2 regions of the Methylobacterium flocculans genome follow, and region 2 is predicted to be linked to the other one. Evidence: predicted binding sites of a transcription regulator. Region 2 holds the regulator's gene; the other holds the start of a gene.

Region 1 (5,063 bases), 2.7 Mb from region 2:
GCAGAAGAAGCCGGGGATCATCAGGCCCGCATAGGCCGCGAAGGGCCCACGGAATGCCTCCGGCACGACCAGGGCCTGGAGCGCCGGAAGGACGGCCCAGAAGCCGACCGCGCAGGGCAGGAGCAGAGCCACCACCACGCCGGCATTGCGCCCAACCTGGGCCTCCGCCGCCGCCCGGCCCTCCTCCTCCTCGGCCCGGACGGCGAGCTGGAACAGGAGGAGGTCGAGGGCGGTCCCCAGCGTGCCGATGCTGCGGGTGGTGACGTCGGCGGCCAGCGCGAAGTACCCGGCCTCGGCCAGCCCGCCCTGGGCCGCGATGCTGCCCCGGTTGAGGAACGGCATGAGCTGGTAGATCGCGTTGGCGGCGATCAGCGGCAGGCCGTAGGCCGCGAAGAGGCGCCAGGTCTCGCTCAGCCGCACCCGCAGGCGGGGCGTGACGGGATCGCCCAAGGGGCGGCGCAGCAGCCAGGCCGCCCCGGCCTGGCTGACCCCGGCGGCGGCCAGCACCCAGGCCGGCTGCGGCAGGAACCAGGCGGCCCCCGCCATCATGGCGAAGGACAGCACGTTCTTGACCGCCACCAGCCGGAAGTAGAGCCCGCCGTCGAAGCGGGCGCGGGCGAGCGCGGCGTGATAGTCGAAGATGCCGATGCCGAGGGCGGCCAGCGCCGCGCCGGCCGTGATGGCGAGACGGCCCCCGGCATCGAGCCCGGTGGCGAAGCCGGCGCCGAGGCAGAGCAGTGCGACGGCGAACAGCCCCAGCCCGACGATCCCGTAGGCCCGGTCGAGCCCCTGCCGGATCCAGGGCTCGTCGGCCCGGACCCGCGCCGAGTAGAACCGCGTCGCCGACAGGCGCAGCCACTCGAACAGCACCGTGTTGGCGACGATGGCCCCGGCGGTCGCCAGCGCGAACAGGCCGAAATCCGCCGGCCCCAGCAGCTTGGCCACGAGCAGGCCGAGGACGAAGTTCAGGCCGGCATTGAGGACGAAGGCGGCGATCACGGCCATGGCGCGGACGGCATCCTCGGAAGGCCGCCCCGTCGCGGCGCCTCGATCTGGTCAGGCCTGAGCGAAGATTCCGTCAACCGCTCACAGCCAGCCGCGAATCCGGAAGAAAACGATCGGAATGATGGCGCTCACCAGGATGAGCACGAGGCCGTAGGGATAGCCGTAGACCCATTCGAGTTCCGGCATGTGCTTGAAGTTCATGCCGTACATCGAGGCGATGAGGGTCGGCGGGATGCCCACCACCGAGGCCACGGTGAGGACCCGGAAGGTGTTGTTCTGCTCGATGCTGATGAGGCCGAGCGTCGCGTCGAGGAGGAACTGCACGTTCTCCGACAGGCGGATCTCGAACTCGTCGAGGGAGGCGATGTCGCGGCGCACCGCCTCGAAGCGGGGCACCTGCTCCTCGCCCAGGATCTGCTCGCACTCGTTGGCGACGAAGGGCACGATGCGCTCGAGGCCGAGCAGGCTGGAGCGGATCTTGCCGAGCGCCTTGCCCCGCCGGCCGATGCCGCGCAGGATCCGCCGCAGCGCGAGGTCGCGGCGGCGCGGCGTCTGGTTCCGGAGCTTGCTGTCCCCGGCGAGCCCGCCGCTGTGGACATCGAAATCGAAGATTTGGGTGGAGAGCGAATCGAGGTCGGCGCCCATGTCTTCGAGGGCGTCGGCCAGGCTGTCGACCAGCTCCTCCATCAGCAGCAGGAAGATCTCGATGCTGGTGGTGCCCACGCCATCCCCGGTGTCGATCCGCTTCCTGACCTCGCCGAAGGCGCGCAGTTCGTGGAAGCGCACGGTGACGAGGCGGTCCTTGGTGAGCAGGAAGCCCAGCGGCATCAACTGCGAATCCAGCTTGTCGAAGGTGATCATCGGCGTGGAGAGCGAGAAGCCGTTCTTCAGCCGCCGCAGCCGGCTCGAATTCTCGACTTCGCTCAAGGCCGTGCGGGACGGCACGCGGATACCGGTGGACGCCTCGACCCGCTCCGCTTCTTCGGCGGTCGGGTCGTCGAGGTCGATCCAGAGTGCGTGGGGCGGGCAGGCGGAGCCCGCGTCGCCGGTCTCGGGCTCGACCGACCCTTGCGGACCATGAAGCTTGATCATCCGCAAAGGACTTTCGGCAAAGCGGTGGAAGAGGGGAAGAACGTCGTCGTCGGATCGTCGTCGGACCCTGCGACAGTCTTGACTCGAACCGGCCACGCGCCTAACTCGGCGCCATCGTTAGCACTCACCCAGGGAGAGTGCTAACGGCCTGGGTTGAGCGCGCTGCCGCGCCGCATCAACGCCATCCACGAATTTGAAGCAAGAGGGCAGCTCATGAAGTTCCGTCCGCTGCACGACCGTGTCGTCGTTCGCCGCATCGAAGGCGAAGAGAAGACCAAGGGGGGCATCATCATCCCCGACACCGCCAAGGAGAAGCCGCAAGAGGGCGAGATCGTCGCCGTCGGCCCGGGCGCCCGTGACGAGGCCGGCCGCATCAACCCGCTCGACGTCAAGGCCGGCGACCGCGTCCTGTTCGGCAAATGGTCCGGCACCGAGGTCAAGATCGACGGTCAGGACCTCCTGATCATGAAGGAATCCGACATCATGGGCGTCGTCGCCTAAGTCGGTTTCTCTTCGGCAAACCCCCTTTCACGAGCCCTTCGAGGGCGCCGTCCGGCGCCTCGGGGCCCATCACTGACAAGGATCTGACATGGCAGCGAAAGAAGTCCGCTTCGCCTCCGACGCCCGCGAGAAGATGCTCCGTGGCGTCGACATTCTCGCCGACGCGGTGAAGGTCACGCTCGGCCCCAAGGGCCGCAACGTCGTCATCGAGAAGTCCTTCGGCGCGCCGCGCATCACCAAGGACGGCGTCACCGTCGCCAAGGAGATCGAGCTCGCCGACAAGTTCGAGAACATGGGCGCCCAGATGGTGCGCGAAGTGGCCTCGAAGACCAACGACATCGCGGGCGACGGCACCACCACCGCCACCGTCCTGGCCCAGGCCATCGTCCGTGAAGGCGCCAAGTACGTGGCCGCCGGCATGAACCCGATGGACCTCAAGCGCGGCATCGACCTCGCGACGAAGGCCGCCGTCGAGGACATCACGAGCCGCGCCAAGAAGGTCGCCTCGTCCGAGGAAGTCGCCCAGGTCGGCACCATCTCGGCCAATGGCGACAAGGAAATCGGCGAGATGATCGCCCACGCCATGCAGAAGGTCGGCAACGAGGGTGTCATCACCGTCGAGGAAGCCAAGACCGCCGAGACCGAGCTCGACGTCGTCGAGGGCATGCAGTTCGACCGCGGTTACCTCTCCCCGTACTTCATCACGAACGCGGAGAAGATGGTCGCCGAGCTCGAGGACCCCTACATCCTCATCCACGAGAAGAAGCTGTCCTCGCTCCAGGCGATGCTGCCGGTTCTCGAGGCCGTGGTGCAGACCGGCAAGCCGCTCGTCATCATCGCCGAGGACATCGAGGGTGAGGCGCTCGCCACGCTCGTCGTGAACAAGCTGCGCGGCGGCCTCAAGGTCGCGGCCGTCAAGGCTCCGGGCTTCGGCGATCGCCGCAAGGCCATGCTCGAGGACATCGCGATCCTGACCCAGGGTCAGATGATCGCCGAGGACCTCGGCATCAAGCTCGAGAACGTCACCCTGCCGATGCTCGGCCGCGCCAAGCGCATCCGCATCGAGAAGGAGACCACCACGATCATCGACGGTCTCGGCGAGAAGTCGGACATCGAGGCTCGCGTGGGCCAGATCAAGGCGCAGATCGAGGAGACCACCTCGGACTACGACCGTGAGAAGCTCCAGGAGCGTCTGGCCAAGCTCGCCGGCGGCGTCGCGGTCATCCGCGTCGGCGGCGCGACCGAGGTCGAGGTCAAGGAGAAGAAGGACCGCGTAGACGACGCGCTCAACGCCACCCGCGCTGCGGTGGAAGAGGGCATCGTCCCCGGCGGCGGCACCGCCCTGCTCCGCGCCCGTGAGGCCGTCCGCGCCCTCAAGAGCGACAACCCGGACGTCCAGGCCGGTATCAAGATCGTGCTGAAGGCCCTTGAGGCCCCGATCCGCCAGATCGCCGCCAACTCCGGCGTCGAGGGCTCGATCGTGGTCGGCAAGATCACCGACAACACCTCCTCGATCACCTTCGGCTTCAACGCCCAGACCGAAGAGTACGTCGACATGATCCAGGCCGGCATCGTCGACCCGGCCAAGGTCGTGCGCACCGCCCTGCAGGACGCCGCCTCCATCGCCGGCCTCCTCGTCACCACCGAAGCCATGATCGCCGATGCTCCGAAGAAGGACAGCGGCGCCCCGGCGATGCCGGGCGGCGGCGGCATGGGCGGCATGGACTTCTAAGACGTCCAGCCCTGCTAAGCCCAAGGAAACCCAGGTCCGGCCAAGCCGGGCCTGGGGTCAGACTTGGTCCCGGAAAAGAGGGGTCGCCGAAAGGCGGCCCCTTTTTCGTCGTCTCCGTCAGATCAGGCCGAGGTCGCTCGGCGCCACCCCGGCGAAGATCCGCCCGAGGCTCGCCGCATCGAGCCCGTAGAGCCGCTGGAACAGGCCGGCGAGCATCGCGCGGTAATCGGTGAGCACGGGATAATCCCGGTTCTGGAACAGGTGAGCCTCGTCGGCGCGGACCTGCGGGCCGGCGATGCGGCCACCCCGCACGCCGCCCCCGAGCACCCAGTAGACGCTGCCGTGGCCGTGATCGGTGCCCCGGCTGCCGTTCTCGCGAAATGTGCGCCCGAACTCGGAGACCACCACCACCACGGTGTCGTTCCAGGCGCCGCCGATCTCCTGCGTGAAGCCCGCGAGCCCGCGCCCGAGTTCGCTCACGCGGTCGGCGAGGTAGCCGGCGGCGGCCCCCTGGTTCACATGGGTGTCCCAGCCGCCGACATCGACGAAGCCGAGGTTGAACTGATCGCGCATCAGCCGACCGATCCGGCGGGCGGCCAGTTCGAAGCCCTTGGGCGAGACCGCGCCGCGATCGGCCTGGGCCTGGTGGTCGGAGACCGTACGGTAGACCTCGTCACGGACGCGAAAGCCCTCGTTGACCGCACCGGCGAGCGGGCCTCCGGCGTACATCGCG
Region 2 (5,063 bases):
CGTCGGGCAGGAACATCGGATCGTAGCCGAAGCCCGAGGTTCCCCGGGGCGCCACGAGGTCGCCGAAGACCCGGCCCTCGAAGGTCTCGGTGTGTCCGTCCGGCCAGGCGATCACCAGGGCCGAGACGAAGTGCGCCCGCCGCGTGGTGGCGCCGCGCTTGTCGAGTTCGGAGGCGATGCGGGCCATGGCGCCGGCAAAGTCCTTCGACGGTCCCGCCCAGCGCGCCGAAAACAGACCCGGCGCGCCGTCGAGCGCGTTGACGCAGAGCCCCGAATCGTCCGCGAAGGCCGGCAGGCCGGAGGCCGTCGCGGCGGCCAGCGCCTTGATCGCGGCGTTCTCCGAGAACATCGTGCCGGTCTCGTCGGGTTCCGGCAGGCCGAGTTCCCCGGCCGAGACCGCCTCGACGCCGAAGGGCGCGAGCAGTTCGCGCATCTCCACGAGCTTGCCGGCATTGTGGGTCGCGATGACGACCCGGCCGGTGAGGATGCGGTGCTCGGTCATGCCGGAATATCCTTTGCCACGGCCTGCTTCTGGAGTTCGACCAGGCGCTGGATGCCGCCCTTGGCGAGACGCAGCAGTTCGAGGAGTTCGTCCTCGGAGAACGGCTTGCCCTCGGCCGTGCCCTGGACCTCGACGAGGCCGCCGGACCCGGTGATGACGAAGTTGGCATCCGTCTCGGCGCCGGAATCCTCGGCATAGTCGAGGTCGAGCACCGGCTTGCCCTTGTAGATCCCGCAGGAGATCGCCGCCACGTGGTCGCGCAAGGGGTCGACGGAGATGATCGAGCGGCCCCGCATCCAGGTGCAGCACTCGTGCAGGGCGACCCAGGCACCGGTGATCGCGGCGGTGCGGGTGCCGCCATCGGCCTGGATCACGTCGCAATCCAGGGTGATCTGGCGCTCGCCGAGAGCGGGAAGGTTCGTCACGGCCCGGAGGGAACGGCCGATCAGGCGCTGGATCTCCTGGGTGCGGCCGGAGGGCTTGCCCGAATTCACCTCGCGCCGGGTGCGCTCGTGAGTGGCGCGCGGCAGCATGGAATACTCAGCGGTGACCCAGCCCTTGCCGGATCCGCGCAGCCAGCCGGGTCCGCGCTCCTCCAGGGTCGCCGTGCACAGGACCTTGGTGTCCCCGAAGCTGACGAGGCAGGAGCCCTCGGCGTGACGGGAGACGGCACGCTCCAGGGTGACGGTGCGCAGGGCGTCGTTCGCGCGCTTCGAGGGCCGCATGCCGCTCTCCTTGACGTTTCGTGGTCGGGAGCGGGCTTTACGGGGCCGGGTCGCGCGCGGCAAGCGTGGCGGCAAACGTCACGGCAAGCGTGGCGGCACGCCACGAGCGGCCCCGAGGTGTGGGCCGCCCGGCAGGGGCGGCCCGTCCCATCGGATCAGTAGCGGAAGCGGCGGTGGCCGTAATGGTGCCCGTGACGGTGACCGAAGCCGTGGCCGAAATGGCGGCGATGGTGATGGCCGAAATGCCGTCCGCGATGGTGGTGATGGAAGCGCCGGCCGCCGTAATGGCGCCGGTAGCCCCCGTACTGCACCTCGGTGAGGCCGGCGCTCGGGCCCGCAACTTCGGCGGACACGATCGCGGGCGCGGCCTGCGCACCCTTGGGCGTGCCGAACATCATCGCGCCGACGAGCGCCAGGGCGATGGCGAGGGTCTTGATCAGGCCGGATCGGGAGGTGTTTCTCATGGGGCTCTGTACTCCTGTGTACGGCGTGGGACCGCGCGCCTCGAACCGCCTGCACGCCGGGGCGATTCGCAACGCTCGGCCCGCCTGCTTCACGCAAGGCGGACACGGGTAACGCCGCTGTCGCCGGAATCGTCTCAGCGCGCCACGCCGGTTTTTTGAGCGGGACACCGGAGGATGACCCCAAGGACCAGAACGTGCACGCCGTATGCCGTCCCCGGGGCGCGTCCCTTCGCGGCCTTGTGTAGGATGCGCGAGGCGGCCACATTCACCGCCCAGGATTGACCCGTGACCGAGCCCGCAAGTCCCTTCGCCCCTTCCCAGCAGATGCAGGTGCTCAGCGCGTTGAACGAGCGCTCGCGCGAGATCTTCCGGCAGATCGTCGAGAGCTATCTCACGACGGGCGAACCCGTGGGCTCGCGCAACCTCGCCCGCATCCTGCCGATGACCCTGTCGCCGGCCTCGATCCGCAACGTGATGGCGGATCTGGAGCATTCCGGCCTCATCTTCGCGCCCCATGCCTCGGCCGGGCGGCTCCCCACGGAGCAGGGCCTGCGCTTCTTCGTGGACGCGATGCTCGAACTCGGCGATGTCGGCCGCGAGGAGCAGGAGCGGATCGAAGCGCAGATGCGGGCGGCCGCCTCCCGCCACACCTTCGATTCCGCGCTGGCCGAAGCCTCGATGCTGCTCTCGGGTATCTCGCGCGGGGCCGGGGTGGTGCTGACCACGAAGACCAACGTCCACCTGAAGCACATCGAGTTCGTGCGCCTCGATCCCACCCGCGCCCTGGTCGTGCTGGTCTCGGATGACGGCTCGGTGGAGAACCGCATCCTCGACCTGCCCGCCGGACTGCCGGCGAGCGCCCTGCAGGAGGCCTCCAACTACCTCAACGCCCGGCTCCAGGGTCGGACCCTCGGCACCCTGCGGGCCGAGATCGAGGCGGGGCGGCAGGCCATGAAGCGCGAACTCGACGCGATCACCGAGCGGCTGGTCGATGCGGGTCTCGCGGTCAGCGTCGGCCCGTCCGACGCGCGCCAGCTCATCGTGCGCGGGCAGTCGAACCTCCTCGACGACCTGCGGGCCGCCGAGGACCTGGAGCGCATTCGCCTGCTCTTCGACGACCTCGAGACGCAGAAGGACGTGATCGAACTGCTCTCCCGCGCCGAGGGCGGCGAGGGCGTGCGCATCTTCATCGGTTCGGAGAACAAGCTGTTCTCGCTCTCCGGATCCTCGATGATCGCGGCGCCCTTCCGCGACGGATCGCAGAAGATCGTCGGCGTGGTCGGCGTCATCGGGCCGACCCGGCTGAACTACGCCCGCATCGTGCCGATGGTCGACTACACCGCCCGGGTGGTCTCCGGCCTCCTCGACCGCAAGCGCTGAACGCCAGAGGGCGGAGCCTTCGCCCCGCCCCCCGTTCTTCGACCGTTGCGGATCAGCCGCGGATCACGTCGACGATCTCGTAGGTATCGGGGTCGACGATGACGATGTCGTCGTCCACCAGCACGTAGCGGTAATCCTCGTATTCGGGCGCGATCCGCACGATGTCCGGCGGCAGATCGTAGAGGGTGTAGCTGCGGGCGATGGCCGTGCCGACGCTGAGGGCGAAGGCCCCGGCGGCGAGGCGCGGAATCCCGCGGCGGAACACGCTCTGACGGAACTCGGTGCGCTGCGGCGCGCCGAGGCGTCCGTAGGCGCCCCGCACGGCCCCGCGATCGCCCCGGTCCGCGCGCCCGCCCCGGCCCTCGCGATCCATCCGTCCGCCGCGATCGCCCCGGTCGTCCCGGTCCGCCCGGCCGCCACGATCTCCCTGGCCATCGCGGTCGGCCCTGCCGTCGCGATCAGCCCTGCCGTCGCGATCGGGTGCGGTGCGATCGGCGCCGCCGCTGCGCGTCGTGGCACCGCCCTCTTCGCGGCCGCCCCGCTCGCCGGCCGCCTGACCGGGGCGTCCGTCCTGACGTCCCGCGCCACCCTCGGCACCACGGGGACCGGCCCCGCCCTCGGCACCACGTGCTCCGGGTCCGCCCGCGCCGCCGGGCTCGCCGCGCGATGCGCCGCCGCCGGTCTCCGCACCGCCCCCCGCGCCGCCGCGCATGCCGGCACCGCCACCGCCGGCTCCGCCGCCCGCGCCGCCGCCACTCATACCCGCACCACCGCCCGCACCACCGCCGGCCGCGCCCCCTGCCCCGCCGGCGCCCGCGCCGCCCGGTCCGCCCTGCGCGAAGGCCGTGGTGGCACCCAGCACCAGGGCCGCCGCCATCACCGTGCTTCGGAAGAATGTGTTCATGGGATCGTTTCCGCCTCGATCGGGATCAGGACGCCGCATGGGCGTCGTCGCCACCCGCAACGGAGACCGCTGAAAGACCGTTCCCGTTTTTCTACGGCTGATCTTCGGAAAACCCCGGCGCCCCCTATTCAGATCGAAGGATCAAGGTCAGCCATGGCTCTTCCACAGCCACGTTTCATCGAAATCTTGGGTGCGATCCGCAACGCCCTGATCACCCTTGTGAAATTCGCTTCAAGCGGTAACGTCCCGCGAAAGCAGGCCAGGGAACGGCGTGCACCGGGAAACAGGGACGAAACGGATGACAGGTGGCGCCGGACTTCAAGCGCACACGGCGGACGACGCCGCCGACAACCGACGCCGGATCAAGGCCATCGTCGCCTCCTCGTCGGGCAACCTCGTGGAGTGGTTCGACTTCTACTGCTACGCCTTCTTCGCGCTCTACTTCGCGCCGGTCTTCTTCCCCGAGGGCGATGACACCAGCCAGCTTCTGAAATCCGCCGCGGTCTTCGCGGTGGGGTTCTTCATGCGTCCCATCGGCGGGTGGCTGTTCGGCCGCATCGCCGACCGGCTCGGCCGCAAGACCTCGATGCTGATCTCGGTGCTGATGATGTGCGCCGGCTCGCTGATGATCGCGATCCTGCCGACCTACGCCACGGCGGGGCATCTCGCGCCCGCCCTCCTGCTGCTGGCCCGCATGATCCAGGGGCTCTCGGTGGGCGGCGAGTACGGCACCAGCGCCACCTACATGAGCGAGATCGCCGTGAAGGGTCGGCGTGGCTTCTTCGCCTCGTTCCAGTACGTGACGCTGATCGGCGGCCAGCTCCTCGCCTCGCTGGTGCTCATCGTCCTGCAGAGCTTCCTCACCGCCCAGCAGCTCACCGCCTGGGGCTGGCGCATCCCGTTCGTGATCGGCGCCATCGCGGCGGTGGTCGCGCTGTATCTGCGCTCGTCGCTGCAGGAGACCGCGACGAAGGAAGACATGGCCTCGAAGGAATCCGGGACCTTCTCGGCCCTGTTCAAGCACTGGCGCGCCTTCTGCGTGGTGCTGGCCTACACGGCAGGCGGCTCCTTGAGCTTCTACACCTTCA

The links. The regulator HrcA, encoded in region 2, represses chaperone genes, less so after heat shock. The targets are predictions, from matches to a motif close to GTTAGCACTCNCNNNNNGNGAGTGCTAAC.
Region 1: groES (co-chaperone GroES) is a predicted target of HrcA. The motif match lies at 2,214-2,242, and genes of this name have one in related genera.

Annotation. Positions count from the first base shown of each region.
Region 1 covers NZ_CP107532.1:768,011-773,073, forward strand. The annotation lists gene OF380_RS03445 (lipopolysaccharide biosynthesis protein) at 1-1,005, opposite strand, end outside; gene OF380_RS03450 (magnesium transporter CorA family protein) at 1,087-2,097, opposite strand; gene groES (co-chaperone GroES) at 2,311-2,598, shown strand; gene groL (chaperonin GroEL) at 2,687-4,330, shown strand; gene OF380_RS03465 (DUF1501 domain-containing protein) at 4,448-5,063, opposite strand, start outside.
Region 2 covers NZ_CP107532.1:3,762,315-3,767,377, reverse strand. The annotation lists gene rdgB (RdgB/HAM1 family non-canonical purine NTP pyrophosphatase) at 1-502, opposite strand, end outside; gene rph (ribonuclease PH) at 499-1,227, opposite strand; gene OF380_RS17845 (hypothetical protein) at 1,383-1,691, opposite strand; gene hrcA (heat-inducible transcriptional repressor HrcA) at 2,016-3,071, shown strand; gene OF380_RS17835 (DUF1236 domain-containing protein) at 3,124-3,975, opposite strand; gene OF380_RS17830 (MFS family transporter) at 4,274-5,063, shown strand, end outside.